4 regions of the Mesorhizobium sp. ESP7-2 genome follow, and region 2 is predicted to be linked to each of the others. Evidence: predicted binding sites of a transcription regulator. Region 2 holds the regulator's gene; each other region holds the start of a gene.
The links. Region 2 encodes PhoB, which activates phosphate uptake and scavenging genes when phosphate is short. Its sites were predicted from a motif close to TGTCATNNANCTGTCAT; they were not measured.
Positions count from the first base shown of each region.

Region 1: LB543_RS31320 (YdcH family protein) is a predicted target of PhoB. The motif match lies at 3,581-3,597, and genes of this name have one in related genera.
Region 3: ppk2 (polyphosphate kinase 2) is a predicted target of PhoB. The motif match lies at 3,180-3,196, and genes of this name have one in related genera.
Region 4: phnC (phosphonate ABC transporter ATP-binding protein) is a predicted target of PhoB. The motif match lies at 4,418-4,434, and genes of this name have one in related genera.

Region 1 covers NZ_JAIUGQ010000058.1:12,705-18,755, forward strand. Annotated here, with positions in the region: partial or broken gene LB543_RS31300 (Stf0 family sulfotransferase) at 84-770, opposite strand; gene LB543_RS31310 (lytic transglycosylase domain-containing protein) at 870-1,724, opposite strand; gene ispG (flavodoxin-dependent (E)-4-hydroxy-3-methylbut-2-enyl-diphosphate synthase) at 1,730-2,983, opposite strand; gene LB543_RS31320 (YdcH family protein) at 3,332-3,511, opposite strand; gene LB543_RS31325 (YdcH family protein) at 3,751-3,954, shown strand; gene LB543_RS31330 (IclR family transcriptional regulator) at 3,984-4,772, opposite strand; gene LB543_RS31335 (transporter substrate-binding domain-containing protein) at 4,901-5,773, shown strand; gene LB543_RS31340 (amino acid ABC transporter permease) at 5,851-6,051, shown strand, end outside.
Region 2 covers NZ_JAIUGQ010000025.1:31,536-37,586, forward strand. Annotated here, with positions in the region: gene pstS (phosphate ABC transporter substrate-binding protein PstS) at 1-49, shown strand, start outside; gene pstC (phosphate ABC transporter permease subunit PstC) at 116-1,099, shown strand; gene pstA (phosphate ABC transporter permease PstA) at 1,103-1,954, shown strand; gene pstB (phosphate ABC transporter ATP-binding protein PstB) at 1,951-2,754, shown strand; gene phoU (phosphate signaling complex protein PhoU) at 2,780-3,487, shown strand; gene phoB (phosphate regulon transcriptional regulator PhoB) at 3,507-4,196, shown strand; partial or broken gene LB543_RS21785 (sugar kinase) at 4,481-4,813, opposite strand; gene LB543_RS21790 (sterol desaturase family protein) at 4,866-5,837, opposite strand; gene LB543_RS21795 (LysR family transcriptional regulator) at 5,950-6,051, shown strand, end outside.
Region 3 covers NZ_JAIUGQ010000001.1:316,877-322,927, reverse strand. Annotated here, with positions in the region: gene LB543_RS01695 (DUF2066 domain-containing protein) at 1-58, shown strand, start outside; gene hemB (porphobilinogen synthase) at 172-1,203, shown strand; gene LB543_RS01685 (dihydrofolate reductase family protein) at 1,447-2,091, shown strand; gene ppk2 (polyphosphate kinase 2) at 2,153-3,073, opposite strand; gene LB543_RS01675 (aldo/keto reductase) at 3,356-4,399, shown strand; gene LB543_RS01670 (glycosyl transferase family 90) at 4,424-5,395, opposite strand; gene LB543_RS01665 (glycosyl transferase family 90) at 5,536-6,051, opposite strand, start outside.
Region 4 covers NZ_JAIUGQ010000005.1:183,080-189,130, forward strand. Annotated here, with positions in the region: gene LB543_RS07720 (carbon-phosphorus lyase complex subunit PhnI) at 1-326, shown strand, start outside; gene LB543_RS07725 (alpha-D-ribose 1-methylphosphonate 5-phosphate C-P-lyase PhnJ) at 323-1,234, shown strand; gene phnK (phosphonate C-P lyase system protein PhnK) at 1,231-2,007, shown strand; gene phnL (phosphonate C-P lyase system protein PhnL) at 2,216-2,923, shown strand; gene LB543_RS07740 (DapH/DapD/GlmU-related protein) at 2,920-3,537, shown strand; gene LB543_RS07745 (DUF1868 domain-containing protein) at 3,672-4,382, shown strand; gene phnC (phosphonate ABC transporter ATP-binding protein) at 4,513-5,370, shown strand; gene phnD (phosphonate ABC transporter substrate-binding protein) at 5,480-6,051, shown strand, end outside.

The DNA.
Region 1 (6,051 bases), on a different contig from region 2:
AGCCCAAATGTTTGGCATGCGCGACAGGCACAATCCAAGCCGTAGGCGGCCTTGCGGCCTTGCGAGGCGCACCCAGCCATATCTCAGCCGGCCTCGTCCAGACGATAGCGGCGCATCCACTCGAGGCTTGTCTCACCGGCGAGCTTTGCGACGCCTGGCCGAACCGCCTGGGCGTCAGGTGCCTGAACGCCGAGAGCTTTGCAGATGTCTATCAATGTCGCGACCGGATCGGCGGAAAGGCGCTCATAGCGAGCCCGCAGAGGCGATATGCCTTGCACCGCGAACCAGGTGTTCCAGGCCGTATCATAGGCTTCCAGCTCGTCGACCTCGCCCTTGATGCGCTCGAAATCATAGTGAGGTTCCCTGGCAGGCCCCACCCTTTCGATTTCGGTTCCGTCGGGGGCGATATGCCAAAGACCGGTTTGCTGTGCCTTGATCAGGGAGACGGCCTGCGCGAGCTTGTTTTCGCGCGACAGGTGTATGTAAAGGACACGGCCAAAAGCCTTCTCGAAACGCGCTTTGTCCGACGCAAGCCCCGGAAAAATCCGGTCGAGGATCCAGATTTTCCCGCATCAGGCGCAAGCCGAAGATTTCAGTGCCACCCTTATCGTGTCGCGAGCGGGCAGTCCCCAGTCCTCGGCCCACTCCGACACATCCTGCCGCCGGTAGAATGAGTGGGGATCGGCGGTCGTTCCGGTGGCCGCCAGCAGCTTGCACAGCAGGGTGCTGCCGGTTCTGGGCGTGCCGCAGATGATATATCCGTCGAACATGGGCGCTCGCGCATGACAGGGCTGCTGCCCAGGGGAAGATGGTGGCCGCCGCTATAGCTGAAATCGTTGCTGGATGCGACGGGCGCCGTCTTCAGGCCCTTACCGGTTTCGCACCACCACGCATGCGCCACCGACGCTTTGCAGTTTCTGGCAGATGACATTGGCGGCGGCGCGGTCGTCGATCCCGATCCTGACGGCGTAGATGCCGCGCCGGCCGATCGGCGTGCGCACCCGACTCACCACCGGATCATGCCCAGCAAGCAGGGCCGGAAAACGGCCCCGCACCCTGAGCCATTGGCTGATCGCGGCGCTGCGGCGGAAATTACCCGCCACCTGGATGCCCCATGGCTTGATGTTGATCGAGGCCATCGCCACGGTCTTCGACATGATCACCGGCAGCTTGCGGCAGGCGACCGCGAAATCCAGCTTGGCATCGAGTGGCTCGACTTTTCCGGCATAGGCGCGGTCGGCGAACTTGTCGACCGGCTCGCCCATCACGTCGAACACATAGCTTTCCGTCTCCATCGGCAGGAAGCCGCCGGAGTTCAGCCAGCGCGACACCCGGCTCTCGCCGGCGTTGTAGGCGGCCGCCGCTAGGCCGAGATTGCCATAGCTGGTCTTCATTTCGGCGAGATACCTGGCCGACGCGGGGATCGCCTGGTTGATGTCGAAGGAATTTTCCAACCCCCGCATCTTGGCGGTGCCCGGCATGAACTGGGCGATGCCTTCGGCGCCCACGGGGCTCACGGCATTGGGATCGAAACGGCTTTCCTTCCAGATAAGGCGGGCGAAAAAGTCTCGGGGCAGACCGTTCTGGTCGGCATGCGCCTGGATCAGGTTGCAGACCTTGTCGATCAGCCGCTGCTTGGCCGATTGCGGCGGATCGGCCTCGGCAAGCGTCGACAAGGCCATGCCACACAGGAAAATCAGCGTCGCCCAGGGGAAACGCCGCATTTGACCTACTCTGCCGCGGCCTTGCCGCCCTGACCGAACCTCTGTTCGATATAATCGGCGACCATTTTCTCGAAATCCGCCGCGATCGACGGCCCGCGCAGCGTCGCCGCCTTCTTGCCGTCGACGAAGACCGGCGCGGTCGGCGTCTCGCCGGTGCCGGGCAGCGAAATGCCGATATCGGCATGCTTGGATTCCCCCGGGCCGTTGACGATGCAGCCCATCACCGCGACCTTGAGGTTCTCGACGCCCGGATATTTCTCACGCCACACCGGCATGTTCTTGCGCAGGTCCGCCTGGATGTTTTGAGCCAGTTCCTGAAACACGGTGGAGGTGGTGCGGCCGCAGCCGGGGCAGGCCGCGACGATCGGCACGAACTGCCGGAAGCCCATGGTCTGCAGCAGTTCCTGCGACACCTGCACTTCGCGGGTGCGGTCGCCATTGGGCTCCGGCGTCAGCGAGATGCGGATGGTGTCGCCGATGCCTTGCTGCAGGAGGATGCCCATGGCGGCGGAAGAGGCAACGATGCCTTTGGAACCCATGCCGGCTTCGGTGAGGCCGAGATGCAGCGCGTGGTTGGAGCGGGTGGCGAGTTCGGTGTAGACGGCGATCAGGTCCTGCACGCCACTGACCTTGGCCGACAGGATGATTTTTTCGCGGCTGAGGCCAATCTCTTCGGCCATCTCGGCCGACAGGATCGCCGACTGCACGATCGCCTCGCGCGTCACTTCCTGCGCCGTCAGGGGGAAACCCTTGTCCTGGTTGTCGTCCATCAGCCGGGTCAACAACTCCTGGTCGAGCGAGCCCCAGTTGACGCCGATGCGTACCGGCTTGTCGTGCTTGATCGCCATCTCGACGATGTCGGTGAACTGCCGGTCCTTCTTGTCCTTGAAACCGACATTGCCGGGATTGATGCGGTACTTGGCCAGCGCCTCGGCGCAGGCCGGATGGTCGGCCAGCAGCTTGTGGCCGATATAGTGGAAGTCGCCGACCAGCGGCACATCGATGCCGAGCCGCAACAGTCGCTCATGGATGCGCGGCACGGCGGCGGCACTCTCGTCGCGGTCGACGGTGATGCGCACGATCTCGGACCCGGCGCGGTGCAGCGCCGCGACTTGCGCGACCGTCTGGTCGATATCGGCGGTGTCGGTATTGGTCATCGACTGCACGACGACAGGTGCGCCGCCGCCGACGACCACGCCGCCGACATCGACGCCGACCGAGGTGCGGCGGGGGAAGGGAGAGGAAAAATATCCGGTCATGCCGGCAGCCTTTTGTCTCTGAGCGCCATGCGTCTCTCTGGAGCGCTATGCGTCTCTCCGAAGCCCGTGCGTCCGCTTGGACGCACAAGCCGGGTCCGATGCGCTGAAGTCCGGGCATGAGGTGGAGGAGCAAAGATGGCTTGTCAATGGCGACAGGTCGCCACTGGCAGCAATTGGTGCCGGCTAGGGACCTGAAACAGCGCACGACCTGACGGCGGCCGGGCATAAATTGGCCTGACGAATATTAGCTTCGACTTGTGGAAGCGCTGAATTTAAAACCACTGCACCGGCGGCTGGCGCCGCCGGCAAGGAAGACCGCCAGTGGTGAGCGGCTATGTCAGGTGAGGATCAATGCGTGGTTGGTTGCGCCCTCAGTTTCTCAATCGCATCCTTGAGTGCCAGCTTGCGTCGCTTGAGATTTACGATCTCGAGGTCGTCTACCGATGGGTGGTTCATCGCGTCATCGATTTCGCGTTCGATGTCGCCGTGTTTCCGCTGCAACTCATCAAGATGGGATGCAAGAGACATGATTGGTTCTCCCTTTCATGGTTTCCTCGATTGCAGCCGTCAAAGGCACGTCCACCGCAGGTCGCATCTGTGACGGCACGATGACAGTGTGCCACCATCGGGCAGCGATGTCGAATGCTGCGTGGTAGCATTCCACGACAAGATGAAATGTGATATGGGCTGCGCGCCGGTGGCAGAAATTGCCGCCCCCGCCCAATCAGGCCCAGTTTTGGGCGCCGCAGACGTGCAGACGGTAGAGAATGTCCGATCAGGAACAGGCCGATACTCGCCTCGAATTTTCCCGGCTGAAGCAGGAGCACGCCGATTTCGATGCCGCGATCAACGCGATGATCGCCACGAATTGCGACCCGCTGCAGATCCAGCGCATGAAAAAGAAGAAGCTGGCCCTTAAGGACCGGCTGATGAAGCTGGAAGACAAGATCATTCCAGACATTATCGCCTGAGACGCGAGACCCCGGCTGGCACTTTCCGCCTATCCGCCGATCGAAAGCCCGGCGGCGCGGCCGCGCAACAAGCCGATGAGATCGGCGGTCCGCTCCTCCGACGTATCGATGGGAACCACCAGGCACATCGTCGCCTCGACCTTGCCTGGCGCTGAAAAGACCGGCACGGCGAGGCATTTCGTATAGGCGTCGACCAGGCCCGAGGTGACGCAATAGCCGGTCACCCCTGCCTTTGCGATATCGGCGATGAAATCTTCGAGCCGCAGCTTGCGGCCGTCGGGCAGCACGAGATCGTCGTCCGACACCATGGCTTCGATCGCCGCCCTATCCAGCCCCGCAAGCAGCAGCCGGCCGGAGGCGGTCCAGGGCAGCGGTATCTGCAGACCGGTGGCTGAACTGATGCGGAACGGCCTGGTGCCGGGACTGGAATGGACGATCGTATAGCGGCCGCTCTGCAGCATGCACAGTTCCGAGGTCTCGCCGGTCTCGCGCGACAGATGATCGACCTCTTGGCGCCCTCGCCGCAACAGGTCGTTGCCGCGCACATAGTCCATTCCGTAGAGGTAGAGCTTCTTGCCGAAATAGACGCGGTTGCCGTCGCCGGCCATTTCCAGCAGGCCGGCATCGACCAGCGACCGCACCAGCGTGTAGGTCGTCGAACGCGGCGCATTGACCCCCTTGGCGAGATCGCCAATGCCGATCGCGCGCTGCGTCATATGAAGGAACTCCAGGATCTCCAGGACCCGGTTGAGGCCCTTTTCACGGGAGCCCGCCGTCTTCTCATCGGCTGACACGGCCAAGGCATTGCCATCTTGCATTGTCGATTCCTAGTGTTAGTATCTGTCTTGTACAGGATACATGAGTCTCTTGTAAGAGACAATCCTTGACGATCACTGTCGCGTGTATGGCCTGTGCATAGGGGAACACAACACGAAAGGAGGTCGCCGTGAACGACACATCCGGAAGACGTGATTTTCTGAAATTGGGAATGGCGGGACTTGCGACGGCCGGCGTGCTGGCAACCGTCGATGCCCAGAAGGCCGCCGCGCAAGCCGCATCCGACAGCCTGCTGCGCACGGTGCTTGACCGCGGCAAGCTTATTGTCGGCACCGGCAGCACCAACGCCCCCTGGCACTTCGAGAACGATGCCGGCGAACTGGTCGGCATGGACATCACCATGGGCCGCATCCTGGCCAAGGGCCTTTTCGACGATCCGACCAAGGTCGAGTTCGTCATGCAGGACCCGGCCCAGCGCATCCCGAACGTGACGACCAACAAGGTCGACATCACCATCCAGTTCATGACCATGACGGCGCAGCGCTCGCAGTTGATCCACTTCTCGCGGCCGTATTACGTCGAGGGCGTCGCGCTGCTGACCCTGCCCGGCTCCGAAAACAAGACCTTCGACAAGCTCTTGGCGAACGGCGCCGCCACGCGTATCTCGATCCTGCAGAATGTCGACGCCGAAAGCTCGGTGCATTTCGCCTTGCCGCAGGCGCAGGTGATGCAGATCGACACCCAGGCCAACGTCTTGCAGGCGCTGGAATCCAAGCGCGTCGACGCCGCCGCGGTCGACCTCTCCACAGTGCGCTGGCTCGCCTCGCGCAACCCTGACAAGTATTTCGATGCCGGCAAGAGCTGGTACTCGATGCTTTACGGCGCGGCCGTCAGGCAAGGCGATCTCGACTGGCTGACCTATGTCGACCAGACCTTCACCATCGCCATGTTCGGCCATGAGACGGCGCTCTACGACGCCGCATTCAAGGACTATTTCGGCCAGGAACCGCCGGCACGCCATCCCGGCTTCCCGGTCATCTGACCCAGCCGGGGGAAGAGCGTCTTGAGCGTTCTTCCCCCGCAGCCTATCCTTGAATCGCTCGGCACCGAGAGAGGCGCATGGGCTATACGCTCAATTTCAACCTGATCTGGCGGCATTTCGACAAGCTGTGGGGCGGCCTGCTGCTCAGCCTCGAGCTCGCCGTGATCTCGATCGCCATCGGTGTCGTCATCGGGCTGGTGCTCGCGGTCTGGTATGTCTCGGCCGGACGCGTGGTGCGGGCGGTGATCGCGGCTTATGTCGAATTCATCCGCAACGTG
Region 2 (6,051 bases):
GAAGGCCGACATCCAGGCCGACGGCAAGCCGGTCTACGCAGGCGAGTAACATCACCCGAAGGAGCGCCGCTTCACGCGGCGCTCCTTTTTCTCAACACAAAGAGCCGAGCTTGACATGAGTGCTGTCCAGGAAGCCTTGCCAGCCATCAAGGGCTCGCGCGACGCCATCGTCAGACGTTTCGCGTTAACCGATTCGATCTTCCATGGGCTGACCCGCGCCGCCGCCATTCTCGTGCTGGTGCTGCTTGGCGGCGTTGCCATCTCGTTGTTTGCCGGTTCCTGGCAGGCACTGTCGACCTTCGGCTTCTCGTTTCTGACCAGCGAGAGCTGGAACCCGGTGACGGAAAAATTCGGCGCCCTGGCGCCTATCTATGGGACCATTGTCACATCGGCCATCGCCATCCTGATCGCCGTGCCGCTCGGCATCGGCATTGCCATTTTTCTCACCGAGCTTTGCCCGCGCCCCCTTCGGCGCCCAATCGGCATGGCGGTGGAATTGCTGGCCGGCATTCCTTCGATCATCTATGGTATCTGGGGCCTGTTCGTCCTGGCGCCGTTCCTGCAGACGACAGTGCAGCCCTTCACCATCAGCGTTTTCCATGGCATTCCCGGCCTTGGCAGCCTGTTTGCCGGTCCGCCCTACGGCATCGGCCTGCTGACCTCGTCGCTGATCCTCGCCATCATGGTGCTGCCCTTCATCACTTCGATCACCAAGGACGTGTTCGACACGGTGCCGCCGGTGCTGAAGGAGTCCGCCTACGGCATTGGCTGCACGACCTGGGAAGTGACACGTCGCGTCGTCATCCCTTACACCCGAATCGGCATCATGGGCGGCGTCATGCTCGGCCTTGGCCGCGCGCTTGGCGAAACCATGGCGGTGACGTTCGTGATCGGCAACGCGCACCGCATCTCGACCTCGCTGTTCGCGCCGGCAACGACAATCTCCGCGACCATCGCCAATGAATTCACCGAAGCCGTTGGCGACCTCTACACGTCCTCGCTGGTGGCGCTCGGCCTGATCCTGTTCGTCATCACCTTCCTCATCCTTGCGATCGCACGCTACATGCTGATGCGCATCGACGCCCGCACCGGAGCCTGACCGATGTCGACAGCCTCGTCGCTTCACAGCCGCCGCAAGGCCAGAAACTCGGTGATGATGACGCTGTGCGTCGCCGCCGCGGGCATCGGGCTTGCCTGGCTGGCACTGATCCTCGGCGCGTTGATCTACAAAGGCGCGGCCGGGCTCTCGCTTGATGTGTTCACGCAGATGACGCCGCCGCCCGGCGATGCCGGCGGCCTGCTGAACGCTATCTATGGCAGCGTGGTGATGACGGTCATCGCCGTTATCGTCGGCACGCCAATCGGTGTTCTGGCCGGCACCTACATGGCCGAATACGGCCGCTTCTCGAAACTCACCACCGTGGTGCGCTTCATCAACGACATCCTGCTGTCGGCGCCGTCGATCATCATCGGCCTGTTCGTCTACGAATTGATGGTGCGGCCGATGGGGCATTTCTCGGCGATCGCCGGCGCCGTCGCGCTGGCCATCCTGGTCATCCCTGTGGTCGTGCGCACCACCGAGGACATGCTCAACCTGGTGCCGAACGCCTTGCGCGAAGCCGGCACCGCGATCGGCGCGCCGCGCTGGGTGGTCATCAAATCAGTGGCTTACCGTGCCGCACTTTCCGGCATCGTCACCGGCATATTGCTGTCGATCGCCCGCATCTCCGGCGAGACGGCGCCGCTGCTCTTCACCGCGCTGAACAACCAGTTCTGGTCGAGCAATCTCAACGCGCCGATGGCCAGCCTGCCGGTCACCATCTTCCAGTTCGCTCTCAGCCCCTATGAGGAATGGCAGCAGCTGGCCTGGACCGGCGCACTCATAATCACATTGACGGTTCTCGCGCTCAGCATCTTTGCGCGCAGCCTGACCGGACGCAGAGAGGACAAATGAGCCAGATGTTGTCTCCAGACATGACGATTGCCACCGAGGCAGCCGCCAAGGCGAAGATCGAGGTCAAGAACCTCAATTTCTACTACGGCCAGTCGAAGGCGCTGAAGGACATCACGTTGTCGCTGCCCGAGCGCAGCGTGACGGCCTTCATCGGACCGTCGGGTTGCGGAAAGTCGACGCTGCTGCGCGTCTTCAACCGCATCTACGAGCTCTACCCCAAGCAGACCGCCGAGGGTCAGGTGCTGCTCGACGGCCAAAACGTTCTCGACCGCTCGCAGGATCTCAACCTGCTGCGCACCAAGATCGGCATGGTATTCCAGAAGCCGACGCCATTCCCGATGTCGATCTATGAGAACATCGCCTTCGGCGTCAGGCTCTATGAGAAGATCAGCAAGGCCGAGATGGACGGCCGTGTCGAACAGGCGCTGAAGCGCGCGGCACTGTGGACCGAGGTCAAGGACAAGCTGAACGCCAGCGGCCTCAGCCTGTCGGGCGGCCAGCAGCAGCGGCTTTGCATCGCCCGCACCGTGGCGGTGAAGCCGGAAGTCATCCTGCTCGACGAGCCGGCCTCGGCGCTCGACCCATTGTCCACCGCCAAGATCGAGGAACTGATCGACGAGTTGCAGGCCGACTACACGATCGTCATCGTCACCCACAACATGCAGCAGGCCGCGCGCGTCTCGAAGCAGACGGCTTTCATGTATCTGGGCGAACTGGTCGAATTCGACAAGACCGAGAAGATCTTCACGTCGCCTCGCGAGAAGCGCACGCAGGACTACATCACCGGCCGTTTCGGCTGATCTCACGCATACGAGGACCAGGATCATGGCCGAACACACAGTCGCAGCCTTCGACGAGGATCTCGGACAGATCAGCAGGCTGATCAGCGACATGGGCGATCTCGCCGGCACGATGGTCGGTGGCGCCACCAAGGCGCTGCTGAATTCGGACAACGCGCTGGCACAGCGCGTCGTCTCCGACGACGCCATCATGGACGCGCGCCAGCGCGAACTCGACGACCGCGCCATCACCCTGATCGCCAAGCGCCAGCCGATGGCCGACGATCTGCGCCATGTCGTCGGCTCGATCCGCATGGCGGGCGATCTCGAGCGCATCGGCGACCTTGCCAAGAACATCGCCAAGCGCGTCGGCTCCGTCGGCCTCACCGCCACGCCGCGCGACCTGTCGCACTCGATCGACTCCATGGCGCAGCTGGTGCTGATCCAGGTGCAGGGCATGGTCGAGGAATATGCGGCCGGCGATGCCGCCGCACTCGCCAAGCTCAGGAACGACGACGAACGCATCGACGTCAAATACACCTCGGTGTTCCGCGAACTCCTGACCTACATGATGGAGGATCCGCGCAACATCACGGCTTGCACGCATCTCTTGTTCTGCGCCAAGAACCTCGAACGCATCGGCGACCATGTGACCAACATCGCCGAGAATGCGTATTATGTGCTGACCGGCACGCAACTGCCCGCCAACCGTCCGAAGCAGGACGAGACGGCGATGTCGGTGCCGGCGGCTTGACGGCAGGGATGATCAATCGATGATCGCGCCACGCATCATGGTGGTGGAGGATGAGGAGCCGCTCGGCGTGCTCCTCCGCTACAATCTGGAATCGGAAGGTTACCAGGTCGAGGTGGTGACACGCGGCGACGAAGCCGAGATCCGCCTCCAGGAGAACGTGCCCGACCTCCTGGTGCTCGACTGGATGGTGCCGGCGGTTTCCGGCATCGAGCTCTGTCGGCGCCTGCGAATGCGGCCCGAGACCGAGAGGCTGCCGATCATCATGCTGACGGCGCGCGGCGAGGAGAGCGACCGCGTGCGCGGCCTTTCGACCGGTGCCGACGATTATCTGGTCAAGCCGTTCTCGACGCCGGAATTCATGGCCCGGGTCAAGGCGCTGCTGCGCCGCGCCAAGCCGGAAGTGCTGTCCAGCGTGCTCAAGGTCGGCGACATCGTGCTCGACCGCGAATCGCACCGGGTCTATCGCAAGAAGAGCGAGATCCGGCTCGGACCGACCGAGTTCCGGCTGTTGGAATTCATGATGCGCCATCCCGGCCGGGTGTTCTCGCGCAGCCAGCTGCTCGACAATGTCTGGGGCGAGACGATCTACATCGACGAGCGCACCGTGGACGTGCATGTCGGTCGGCTGCGCAAGGCGGTCAACAATGGCCGCATGCCGGACGTCATCCGCACCATCCGCGGCGCGGGCTACGCGATCCGCGAGGATTAAAGCGCCGCTCAGCCAGCGCGAGTGCAGCGAAACATGCCTCGCCTCGCGGAAATGGCCATTCAACTCGCTGTGCCGTTGCCATGTCGAGCGTGCTGTCGGGTTTGCGCATCTGAACCGGTGTCGAACTTTCCACTCCCCCCAGCGTCGGCGTCACACCGATCGCACGGCATGGGTGTCACTGTCATCGAAGCCGTCAATAGCTTGGGACGCCCAGTCAAGCAGTTGGGACGCGCAGTCATGGCGTCCGGCCATGCGTTTCCCGGAGTGCAAGGCGTTGCGCGGTTTCAGGCAACGCTCTTCCCGGCACTCCCTCTCACTTGCACGCTCAGCGCGAAAATCTCCTGGTCGACGAAAGTCAATGCGCGCATGGCGCAGCCTTCGCGAATGAGCGGCAGCTCGTTCGGCTCGGTGTCGAAGGAAATCGATTCCGAATGCTGGCCGCCGGCGGTCTGGGCGATGGCCTCGCGCAACGCCGGCTCGATCAGGTCGAAGGCGGCGGCGCTGACGCCGACCATGGCGACCGGTGCGGGATCGATCAGCGCGAACAGGCTGCCCAGCCCATAACCCAGCGCCTCGCCGGCCTTGCGGTAAAGAGATCGGGGGCTAGGGCGGTCTGCGGCGTAAACCTGCCTGAGGACTTATATCACGTGCCCCTTCCGCCGGCGTGACCTATAGCCGGCGCCGCGCGGCAAGACGCGCCTTCATCCGTGCCTTTGCCGATTCAGTGCCATCGTGGAAGGTGTCGAACCACTTGTCCCATGGCACTTCCAGCGTGCCGTAGTTCACCTCAAAGTAGCGATGATGAAGCTGGTGGTGGAAGGTGCCCAGGTCGACGCGCTTGCGCCCGGCCAGCCAGAGCCCTTCGAACCCGGTATGGGTGGTAATGGCGTAAAGGCCATAGAACATCAGGTGGCAGATAAGATGCACCGGGCTGGACGGAACAACGAAATGGACCAGCGCGGTTCCGAAATAGAAAATGTGTTCAACCGGGTGCATCGCAAGGCCCGACCACGGCCCCACATCAATATTGCGGTGATGCAGCGCGTGGATGCGGTAAAGGAGCTTCGTATGGAGCAGCCGGTGAATCCAGTAGAAGTAGAAACTCTCCCAGATCGGGATCAACAGGAAGAGGCCGACGAACCAGACCGGGTGGCCGGACCATGTTAGAGTCGGCGCATAGCCATTGGCCATCGCCCACCAGACCAGCGCCTCGTATGCCGACCAGATCGTTACGCCCGAAGCCAGCGACCAGAACACGTTGTCGGCCAGTTGGCTGTCGAAACTGAAGGCGCGCCCCTTGCGCGGGTAGGGGCGCGGATCAAACTTCTTGTCGGTGCCCTGCAACTGGTGGCGGTGAAAAACAAGATGCAGCCCCTGCGCTACAACTACCGTCAGGCCGAAGTTTCGTAGCCAGATCAACACGATCCATAGCCCGGGCTCCTTCGCCTGGGCAAGCGTGGGGCTGGCCAAGGCATAAGCCGCGAAGGCCAGCCCCACGATGACGAGATTGATTGAGACAGGCAGCCAGCTTCCGACATACCAGCGAAAGATCGCTGCGAGGTTCAGCGGCCAGCGCCAGACCGGCGCAATCTCAATGGGCAGGCTGTCGGGGACGTGGTTCCATTCCTTCCGGTCTGACATCGATGTCGCTCTTTTCCGGCCGTGGTTCATGCGCAGGGTATTGCTCGGAAATTGACAACACAAAGAATATCTTTTCAGGTATTGGGGTCATTTTAATTGACGGTAAGATCTCATGAAAACACCGCACCCGACCTGGCTGCTCGCCTTCGAGGCGGCGGCGCGGTATGGCAGTTTCACCGCCGCGGCCGCTGAGCTGAACCTGACCGCAGCGGCC
Region 3 (6,051 bases), on a different contig from region 2:
GTTTCGTGTGGCAATCGGAGGCGCGGCACAGATCCTTTCGGGCAATGGGCAGCCCTGACCCAACAGGCGTGGAGGGACAGCGCTGTGGCAGCTTTCGACACTGGCACAAACGTGTCGCATTGGTCAGCACCAAAGGCTCGTGGTAAAAGCTGCCGATCCGGAGTTTTGGCCATGAACAAATTCACCCCAGCAAAACCCGCCGGCGCGCGCAGCGTCGACGACGTCACCGGCAGCCGCCGTTTGCGCCGCATGCGCAAGGCCGACTGGTCGCGCCGGCTCGTGCAGGAGAACAGGCTTTCGGTCGACGACCTGATCTGGCCGATCTTCGTCGTCGAGGGCAGGAATGTCCGCGAACCGATCGCCGCCATGCCCGGCGTCTTTCGCCTGTCGGTCGACCTTGCAGTCAAGGAGGCCGAACGCGCGGCCAAGCTCGGCATCCCGGCGCTTGCCACCTTCCCCAATGTCGATCTCGGCCTGCGCGACCAGACCGGTTCGCACATCCTCGACCCCGACAATGTCATCAACCGCGCCACCCGCGCGATAAAGGACGCGGTGCCCGAGATCGGCATCATCACCGACGCGGCGCTCGACCCATTCACCAGCCATGGCCATGACGGCATCCTGCGTGACGGCATCATCGTCAATGACGAGACCGTGGAACAGGTCGCGGCTGCGGCCGTCATCCAGGCTGCCGCAGGCGCCGACATCATCGCGCCGTCCGACATGATGGACGGCCGTATCGGTGCCATCCGGGACGCCCTCGACGCCAACGGTTTCCAGGACGTGGCGATCATGTCCTACGCCACCAAATTCGCCTCGGCCTTCTACGGCCCCTATCGCGAAGCGGTCGGCACCGCCGGGCTGCTCAAGGGCGACAAGAAGACCTACTATATCGATCACGCCAATTCGGACGAGGCGGTGCGCGAGGCCGAACAAGACATCGCCGAGGGCGCCGACATGCTGATGGTCAAGCCCGGCCTGCCCTACCTCGACATCATCCGCCGGCTGAAGGACGAATTTCAGATGCCCACCTTCGCCTACCAGGTGTCGGGCGAATATTCGATGATCAAGGCGGCCGGCGCCAATGGCTGGATCGACGGCGAGAAGGCGATGCTGGAATCTCTGCTTGCCTTCAAGCGTGCCGGCTGCGACGGCATCCTGACCTATTTCGCTCCCGAAGTGGCGGAAATGCTGAAAGGGTAGCCCCTACCCTTTCAGGCACCGGCAAGCGATTTTTGCCAGTTCTCTTCTCCGCTTCATGGAAATCTCCGATGATCGGGCGGCCGTGGCCGCCCAGGTCCAACTCCCGGTAGACGATCCGGATATCGTCTTGCGGCAATATCTGGCAGGAGCCTTCGTGTTCCTTGGAAATCCCGGTTGTATTCCGCAATCTGCTTGTTAAAATAAACTGCTTGCGAAATAAGATCAGCTATCGAGGAGCATCCAGTGTCCAAATTGCGCGTCAACGCATTCACCCTGTCCCTCGACGGCTACGGCGCCGGTCCCGAACAGAGCCTGGAAAATCCACTCGGTATCGGCGGACCGGCCCTGCACAAATGGGCTTTCAGCACCCGCACCTTCCGCAAGATGTTTGGCGAGGAAGGTGGCGAGACGGGCGTCGACGAGGACTTTGCGGCGCGCAGCTTCGAGAACCTCGGCGCCTGGATCCTCGGCCGCAACATGTTCGGCCCGATCCGGGGTGAATGGCCTGACGACAAGTGGAAGGGCTGGTGGGGCGACAACCCGCCCTATCATGTCCCGGTGTTCGTACTGACCCACCACGAGCGGGCGTCTATCACAATGGAAGGCGGAACGATTTTCCATTTCGTCACCGGCGGGATCCATTCGGCGCTCGAGCAGGCGAAATCGGCGGCCGGCAGCAAGGACGTGCGGGTCGGCGGCGGCGTCTCCACCATCCGGCAATATCTGCAGGAGAAACTCATCGACGGGATGCACCTGGCGATCTCACCGGTGCTGCTTGGCAGGGGCGAAAACCTTTTTGCCGGCCTCGACATGCCCAAGCTCGGTTATCAGTGCACCGAGCATGTGGCAACGGAACTTGCTGCGCACGTGGTCATCAAGAGGGCATAGGAAGCGAAAGACTTTAGAGCCCTTTCTCCCCGTCACTATACGGGGAGAGGGAATCTCTATTTCAATACTTCTCCGGCACGTAAAGTTCGCGCGGCAGAACCTGGCGTTCGTATTCGAGATTGAAGACGCGCTCCGGCAGCGTGATCTCCTCGTGCGGCACGTCTTCGTACGGCAGCTGCTTCAGCAGATGATCGATGCAGTTCAGGCGCGCGCGCTTCTTGTCGTTGCCCTCGACGATGAACCACGGCGCCTCGGGGATGTTGGTGCGGGCGAAGGTCTCCTCCTTGGCCTTGGTGTACTGTTCCCAGCGCACCCGCGACTGCAGGTCCATCGGCGACAGCTTCCACTGCTTCATCGGGTCGTGAATGCGCATCAGGAAGCGCATCTGCTGTTCCTCGTCGGTGATCGAGAACCAGTATTTGACCACGGTGATACCCGAGCGCACCAGCATGCGCTCGAACTCCGGCACGTCATGGAAGAACTCCTCGACCTGCTCGTGCGAAGCAAAGCCCATCACCCGCTCGACGCCGGAGCGGTTGTACCAGGAGCGGTCGAGCAACACGATCTCGCCGCCTGCCGGCAAATGCGGGACATAGCGCTGGAAATACCATTGCGACTTCTCGCGTTCGGTCGGCGCCGGAAGCGCCACGACGCGGCAGATGCGCGGATTGAGCCGCTGGGTAATGCGCTTGATGACGCCACCCTTGCCGGCGGAGTCACGGCCTTCGAAAATCACCACCAGTTTCTTCTTGTGATAGGCGACCCAGGATTGCAGCTTGATCAATTCGGACTGGAGGCTGATCAGGTCGCGAAAATACTGCATCCGATCGATCGAAGGCGGATGCGAGTTCTTGTAGATCTTGGCGATCTCCATCGACAGCGCCGGCTCCGACAATTCGAGCTCATAATCTTCGTCGAGCGTGTCGGCGAGCTCGGCTTCGAGCCAGTCCTTGGCAGGGGAATTCTGTTTCAGCTCGGTCATATCAACTGCTCCGCTTGCAAGCCCTGTCGGTTACCACTGGGCGCCCCAATTGCTGGCCAGCGGCCTGGAATGGAAACACCTGAGCCGACTTCAATATAGGCCGGCAGTGACGGTTTTATTGCAGCCCGGGCGCGATTGCGGCCGTTGCAAATTCCGCGATGTATCATCCATCGACGTCACCGCACGGCGACAAGCCGACCGAATTGTCCTACAAATCCCCCGTCGCGTTCCAGGCCTGCTCCTTGGCGGCACGCCTCTTCAACAAAATCGTGAGGATCTGACATGGAATACCGCACCCTTGGCCGTTCGGGCCTGAAGGTTTCGACACTGACGCTTGGCACCATGACCTTCGGCGGCGCCGGGCCCTTCGCCGCGGTCGGCAACAGCGATCTCGCCGAAGCCAAGCGGATGATCGACATGTGCATCGACGCCGGCATCAACCTCATCGACACCGCGAATGTCTATTCGAACGGCCTGTCCGAAGAAATCATAGGCGAAGCGCTCGGCGGCAAACGCAAGAACGACGTGCTGATCGCGTCCAAGGCGCGGATGCGGATCGGCAAGGGTCCGAACGACGAGGGCCTGTCGCGCCATCATCTGATCCGCGAATGCGAGAAGAGCCTGAAGCGGTTGAAGACCGATGTCATCGACATCTATTTCGTCCACGAGTGGGACGGCATCACCCCGCTCGAGGAAACCGTTGCGGCGCTCGGCACTTTGGTCAGCCAGGGCAAGGTGCGCTACATCGGCTGCTCCAACTATTCCGGCTGGCAGGTGATGAAGGCGCTTTCCATCAGCGACAGCCTCCATCAGCAACGCTTCGTCACCCAGCAGATCCATTACACGCTGGAAGCGCGCGAGGCCGAGTACGAGCTGCTGCCGATCTCGGTCGACCAGGGGCTGGGCGTGCTGGTCTGGAGCCCGCTCGCCGGCGGCCTGCTGTCCGGCAAATACCGCCGCGACAGCCCGACCGCCCGCCAGCTCGCCGGCTGGTCCGAGCCGCCGATCCGCGACGAGGACCGGCTCTGGCGGATCGTCGATGTGCTGGTCGAGATCGGCAGGGATCGTGGAGTATCGGCGGCGCAAGTGGCCCTTGCCTGGCTGCTCGGCCGCCCTGCCGTCTCCTCGCTGGTGATCGGCGCCCGCAATGACGTCCAGCTGAAGGACAACCTCGCGGCCGCGGCTCTGGAGCTCGGCAGCGAGGAACGCCAGCGCCTCGACGCGGTCAGCCGGCCGCCCCTGCTCTACCCCTACTGGCACCAGCAACTGACGGCGAAGGATCGCTTCGGCCCCGCCGACATGGTTCTCGACCGCAGCGATATCTGATCGGTGTCAGGCCAAGAGCGAGAGCTAGCTGCCGATGAACCGCCAAAGCTCGGCATCGGGTTCGATCTGGCCGCTGAGCACGAAATATTTGTAGAGGGCGAGCAGGGAGATCGCCTGCTCGTCCTGTTCATTGGAGAATTTGCGGCAATAGGCATTGGCAGCGGCGATGATGCGCTCCGCCGCGGCCGGATGCTGCTCGAAATAATCTACCTTTTCACGGAGATCGGAGAAGTCCGGCTCGAGCGGCGCATAGTGGACACTGGCCTCGAGCTGGCTCTCGCCAAACCATGTTTCGTAGGTCGGCGGCGGCATCAGACAGAGCGAGTTGGAATTCATGATCCATTTGAGGTTGGTCGCCACGTCATTGCCCTCCAACGAGACGATGTAGCGATAGCGCAGGTGCTGGCTGATGCTGAGGAAGGGCTTGCTGTATTCAGCCGGCGCACTGCGCTTGTGCGAACCGGCGTCGCAGAACGGCAAGTCGCGCGCGACATCCAGGAACCGTGTCCTGATCGGATTGTTGAGGTCGCCGCGCCAGACCACGACCGGGCGTTTGTCGGCGAAGGCGACGGCGTCGGCGGGCATGTGGAAGTGGCGGAACTTGTTGAGCTTCATAATGACAGCGCTGCCGTTGTCGGCGCGGATCGGCCGATCCTTGACGAGCGTCGGCACTTTTGGCACGCCTTTGACGTCGCCGAACTGCAGGTCGATGAGCAATGACGGATCGAAATAGCGGGCAAATTCCCTCAGGTCGTAATAGTACATGCTCGGTTCAAAAGGTATCTGGTCGATGCGCACCGCATCCGGGCCTGGCGTAAAAAGGTCCTGCAGCTTGTTGTAGTGATTCAGCCGTCGGCGCACGGCCTCGTCCGAGAGCCTGGCCTGTTCCAGGCGGCCCGCCAGTCGTCGTCGGAAGATCGCCTGGGGTGCGATATCGCGCATGACATTTCGCGCGTAGTAGAAGACCCTTGCCGTCGTTCGTTTTATGGTGGCCATTGTTCTCGTAATCTAAAACACGCGCCACTAAACAGACAACAGCCGGGATGGTTGCCGTGGCGTGATTGCGCATCGTTGGGCCACGCTTTCCGGCAGTGCCCGAACAGATGGCGCCGGCCTTGACGAGGCGCGCCCGGCAACTAGCCCGTTATGTAGCGCCACACCTCGGCATCAGGTTTGATCTGGCCCGAGAGCACGAAATATTTGTAGAGCACCAGCAGGGAGATCGCCTGTTCGGTCCGCTCGTCGTCGAATGTCCGGCAATAGGCGTTCGCGGCGGCGACGATGCGCTCTGCCTTCGCTGGATTCCGTTCGAAATATGCGACGTGTTCGGCAAGATTGGAGAAGTCTGCTTCGAGCGGTACATAATGGACATTCGCCTCGAGCTGCCGCTCGGCAAACCATGTCTCATAGGTCGGCGGCGGCATGATGCAGAGCGAGTTGGAATTCATGATCCATTTGAGGTTGGTCGCCACGTCATTGCCCTCGAGCGAGACGATGTAGCGATAGCGCTGGTGCTGGCTGATGCTGAGAAAGGGCTTGGCATATTCCGCTGGCGCATTCGGCTTGTGCGAGCCGGCATCGCAGAACGGCAGGTCCCGCACAGCCTTGAGGAATCTTGTCCTGATCGGATTGTTGAGATCGCCGCGCCAGAC
Region 4 (6,051 bases), on a different contig from region 2:
GCTCGGCCAAGGCGCCGCCGCAATTCACCCGCGGCTACGGCCTCGTCTTCGGCCAGAGCGAACGTAAGGCGATGGCCATGGCGCTCTGCGACCGCGCCCTGCGCGCCTCGGAACTCGGCGAGGACATCGTCGCCGCCGCGCAGGACGAGGAGTTCGTCATCTCGCATTCCGACAATGTCCAGGCGACCGGCTTCGTCGAGCATTTGAAGCTGCCGCACTATGTCGACTTCCAGGCCGAGCTCGACCTCGTGCGCCGCATGCGCGCCGAGTATGAGGCCCGCGAAAATCCAGCAAAGGCGGAAGAAAAGAAGGAGGCAGCGGAATGACTGCGCAACCGACCGACATCGCCACCTACAACTTCGCCTATCTCGACGAGCAGACCAAGCGGATGATCCGCCGGGCGATCCTCAAGGGCATCGCCATCCCCGGCTACCAGGTGCCGTTCGCCTCACGCGAAATGCCGATGCCCTATGGCTGGGGCACCGGCGGCGTCCAGGTCACGGCATCGATCATCGGCCCCGATGACGTGCTGAAGGTCATCGACCAGGGCGCCGACGACACTACCAATGCGGTCTCGATCCGCGCCTTCTTCAAGAAGGTCGCCAATGTCGCGGTAACCACCGATACCGCCACTGCCACCATCATCCAGACCCGCCACCGCATCCCTGAACAGCCGCTGACGGCTGGCCAGGTGCTGGTCTACCAGGTGCCGATTCCCGAACCGCTGCGCTTCCTCGAGCCGCGCGAGACCGAGACGCGGAAAATGCATGCGCTGGAGGAATACGGTCTCATGCATGTGAAGCTCTACGAGGACATCGCCAAGCACGGCCGCATCGCCACCACCTATGCCTATCCGGTCAAGGTCGAGGGCCGCTATGTGATGGACCCTTCGCCGACGCCGAAATTCGACAACCCCAAGATGCACCGCTCGCCGGCCTTGCAACTGTTCGGCGCCGGCCGCGAAAAGCGCATCTACGCGGTGCCGCCCTTCACCGATGTGGTCAGCCTCGACTTCGAGGATCATCCGTTCGAGGTGCAGACTTTCGACCAGCCCTGCGCGCTGTGCGCGGCCGAGAATGTCTATCTCGACGAGGTCATCCTCGACGACCATGGCGGCCATATGTTCGTCTGCTCCGACACCGATTATTGCGAGAAGCGGCGTGAAGAGGGCCATCGCGGCCACCTTGCCCCCGAAACCGATCTTGCCCCAGGAAACATGGAGCCGGCGCAATGACCGACGAACCGCTGTTGCGCGTCTCGGCGCTGTCGAAATTCTACGGCTCGCGCGTCGGCTGCGACAACGTCTCCTTCGACCTGTGGCCGGGCGAGGTTCTGGCGGTCGTCGGTGAATCCGGCTCCGGCAAGACGACGCTGCTCAACTGCCTGTCGACGCGGCTGCTGCCCTCTTCCGGCACCGCCAGCTACCGCATGCGCGACGGCCAGTTCCGCGAGCTCTACCGCATGAGCGAGGCCGAGCGCCGCTTCCTGATGCGCACCGACTGGGGTTTTGTCCATCAGAACCCGGCCGATGGGCTGCGCATGACCGTGTCGGCCGGCGCCAATGTCGGCGAGCGCCTGATGGCGGTCGGCGACCGCCATTACGGCAAGATCCGCGCCACGGCCGTCGACTGGCTGTCGCGCGTCGAGATCGAGGAAGACCGCATCGACGACGAACCCCGTGCCTTTTCCGGCGGCATGCGCCAGCGCCTGCAGATCGCCCGCAATCTCGTCACCGGGCCACGGCTGGTGTTCATGGACGAGCCCACCGGCGGCCTCGATGTTTCCGTGCAGGCGCGCCTGCTCGACCTCCTGCGCGGTCTGGTCACCGACCTTGGCCTTGCCGCCATCGTCGTCACCCACGACCTCGCCGTGGCGCGGCTTCTGTCGCAGCGCATGATGGTGATGAAGGACGGTCGCGTCGTCGAAAGCGGCCTCACCGACCGCGTGCTCGACGACCCGCGCGCGCCCTACACGCAATTGCTGGTTTCCTCGATCCTACAGGTTTGACGATGGCGCTTGAACACCCCCCTCTGGCCTGCCGGCCATCTCCCCCTCAAGGGGGGAGATTGGCAGTTTCCATGTCCCGCCTATTCTACAATGCAGCAGATTGGCGACGACGAATGCGACAGCCGATCTCCCCCCTTGAGGGGGAGATGCCTGGCAAGGCAGAGGGGGGCGCTGTCACGCCGACGATTGACGGTTGGAGAACCTTCTGATGCCGACCCCTCTCGTTGTCTCCGACGTGGCGAAAAGCTTCACCATGCATCTGCGCGACGGCATCAAATTGCCTGTCGTCGCGGGTGTCTCGTTCTCGATCAAGGCGGGTGAATGCACCGTTCTCGGCGGCCCGTCCGGCGCCGGCAAGAGCTCGATCCTGAAGATGCTCTATGGCAACTACGCCGTCGACGAGGGCCAGATCATCGTCATGCACGAGGACGGGCTGATCGACCTTGCCCATGCCAGCCCGCGCACGGTGCTTTCCGTTCGCCGGCAAACGATCGGCTATGTCAGTCAGTTCCTGCGCACCGTGCCGCGCGTCTCCGCTCTCGATGTCGTCGCAGAACCATTGGTTGAACGCGGCGAGGAGCGCGAGGCGGCCCGAGCCAGGGCACGCGCCTTGCTGGCCCAGCTCAATCTGCCGGAAAAGCTCTGGATGCTGCCGCCGGCAACCTTCTCCGGCGGCGAGCAGCAGCGCGTCAACATCGCGCGCGGTTTCATCACCGAACATCCGATCCTGCTGCTCGACGAGCCGACCGCATCGCTCGACGCGACCAACCGCGACGTGGTGATCGAACTCATCGCCGCCAAGAAGGCGGCAGGCGTCGCCTTGCTCGGCATCTTCCATGACCACGAAGTGCGCGAGGCGGTGGCCGACCGCGTCATCGACGTTACCGCCTTCGCGCCGGGAAAGCTCGCCGCATGACCAGGAAATTGTCGGAGACGCCGCTGGTCCACCCGACGGCGGAGGTGCACAACTCGACGCTCGGCCGCTGGACCGAGATCGCCGACCGCAGCCGGGTTTCGGAAAGCGAGCTCGGCGATTATTCCTACATGATGCAGGACTGCGCCGTCTGGTGTGCGACGATCGGCAAATTCGCCAACATCGCGGCCAGCGTGCGCCTCAACGCCACCAACCATCCGACATGGCGGCCGACGCTGCACCACTTCACTTACCGCGCGTCGGACTATTGGGACGACGCTGAGCATGAGAGCGAATTCTTCGCTCAGCGTCGCGCCAAGCGCGTCACCATAGGCCACGACACCTGGCTCGGCCACGGCTCGACCGTCCTGCCCGGCGTCACCGTCGGTGATGGTGCCGCGGTTGGCGCTGGCGCGGTCGTCTCGAGGGACGTCGCGCCCTACACCATCGTCGCCGGCGTGCCGGCCAAGCCGATCCGCGAGCGCTTCGACCGCCGCACCGCCGAGCGCTACCAGGCACTGGCCTGGTGGGACTGGGACCATGCCAGGCTACGCGCTTCGCTCGACGATTTTCGGGATTTGTCGGCCGAGGCGTTCCTGGAGAAATACGAAGGATAGCGCAATTCCAGGAAAACTGGGAACCGGTTGCGTCAGGCAAAGAGACAGAGCCCTCACATCATCGTCATAGAGCGAGCCTGTTCATATCCCTGACATAAGATTCGGACAGGACGCCATCTCCCAAGGAGATCGCCATGCTCGAAACTGTCAGGCCCTCGCTCGCCGGATTCTTTGCCGGCTCCAATCCGTCGCCGCCGACGCATCTCGGCACGCGCTACGACGCGTCGGGCAACTTTCTCCTCGAGCCCGGCAACACCGTCGTCAGCCATCTGGTCAGCGGCTCGCCATCCGAAGCGGTGGTGCTCACTGTACGCAATCGGATGATGGCAATGCCGGACGCCGATCGCCTCGCCTTCACGCCGGTCTCCAGCCTGCACATGACGCTGTTCCAGGGCGTCATCGAATATCGCCGCCGGTTGCCTTACTGGCCGCGGGACGTCCCGCTCGACACCAGCATCGACGCCATGACCCGGCTCTATCTGGAGCGCCTCAAGGGTTTCGAGGGCGCCGGCCCGTTCAACATCAAGGTGCTCGAGATCGTGCCGACCGGCCTCACCGTTGCCGGCGCGACCGACGAGGACATGCGCATCATACGTGCATGGCGCGATGCTCTGACTGTGCCGTTCGGCTACCGGCACCCCGACCACGACAATTACGTCTTTCACATCACCTTCGCCTACCAGATCCAGCGTCTCGCCGACGACAGCGCTGCCGCATGGCAGGCGCTGTTCGACGATTGCCTGGCGCTTTTCGCGCGGCAGGCTCCGGTGATCGAGATCAAGGCCCCCGCCTTCTGCGCATTCCGCGACATGAAACATTTCGAGGAATTGCTGGTGCTTGGCTGATCGCCAGCAGGACGCCGACCGTCGTATCTGTGGAGCGTAACAAAACTGACATGCCGGCGACACGGCAGGTTCATGTGGCTGCGTTAGGCGAGAGCCTGACGATCAATATGGACCGGACTGGAACCAGCCCATGTCAGCAAGCTCTGCCACGCTCGAAATCCGCGGCGTCAGCCGACGATTTGGCAAGAACACCGCCGTCAGTGACGTCAACATCTCGATCCCGCAGGGGCAGATGGTTGGCGTCATTGGCCGTTCGGGCGCCGGCAAGTCGACTCTTCTTCGCATGATCAACCGTCTTGTCGATCCCAGCCAGGGGTCGATTTTTTTTGACGGCGCGGAGGTTTCCCAGTTGCGCGGCTCGCCCTTGCGGCGCTGGCAGCGCGATTGCGCCATGATCTTCCAGCAGTTCAACCTGGTGCCGCGCCTCGACGTGCTGACCAACGTGCTGCTCGGCAAACTGAACCACCGCTCGACCCTGTCCAACCTTCTCGGCATGTTCTCGCGCGCCGAGTGCGCAGAGGCGGTCGCCGCGCTCGAGCGGCTCGACATCGCCCGTACGGCACTTCAGCCGGCCGGCACCTTGTCTGGCGGCCAGCAGCAGCGCGTCGCCATCGCCCGCGCCATGATGCAGCAGCCCAGGGTGATCCTCGCCGACGAGCCGATCGCCTCGCTCGACCCGCTCAACGCCAAGGTGGTGATGGATTCGCTGCAGGACATCAATCTGCGCGAAGGCATCACCGTCGTCACCAACCTGCATACGCTCGATACCGCTCGTACCTATTGCAACCGCGTCATCGGCATGGCCGCCGGCAAGGTCGTCTTCGACGGGCCGCCCGAAGAGCTCGACCGCGACGCCGTGCGTCTTGTCTACGGCGCCGACAGCAATGGCGGCGAGATATCGGAGGTCATCACCTCCACCAGCGTAGCCTTCAAGCAGAAGATCGCCGCATCCGCCGGACCGCTCGAACCCGCATTTCCGGGATACTGAGCCCATTACGGGCATAGCGAGCAGCCTGGATCGTCCGCCCGCGTCAAGGGCACTTGTCAAGATCAAGAACGCTGCCGGCGCGGGGCCGGAACTTACAGGAGAGATATCAATGTTCAGGAAGATGGTTTTCGGTGCCGTTTCGGTGCTCGCCATGGCCACCAGCATGGCCCACGCCGCCGACATGAAGGAATTTCGCGTCGGCATTCTCGGTGGCGAAAACGAAACCGACCGGCTGCGCAACTACCAGTGCCTGGCCGATCACCTGAAGACGGAATTCGGCTTCGAGAAGGTTTCGCTGTTCCCCGCCGCCGACTATGACGGCGTCATCCAGGGCCTGCTCGGCGGCACGCTCGACTTCGCCGAACTCGGCGCTTCCGGCTATGCCAGCGTCTATCTCAAGGATCCGAAGGCGGTTACCCCGATCCTCACCACCAAGCAGACCGACGGCGCCACCGGCTATTATTCTATCGGCCTGGCGCTGAAGACCTCCGGGATCACCGACATCAAGTCGGCCAAGGGCAAGAAGCTCGGCTATGCCGATCCGGATTCGACGTCCGGCTACCTGATCCCGCTGACCCAGATTCCGAAGACCACCGGCGCCTCGAACGAGGCCTTCTTCGCCTCGACCCAGTTCAACGGCGGCCACGAGAACAACATCCTCGCCCTGCGCGACGGCAAGGT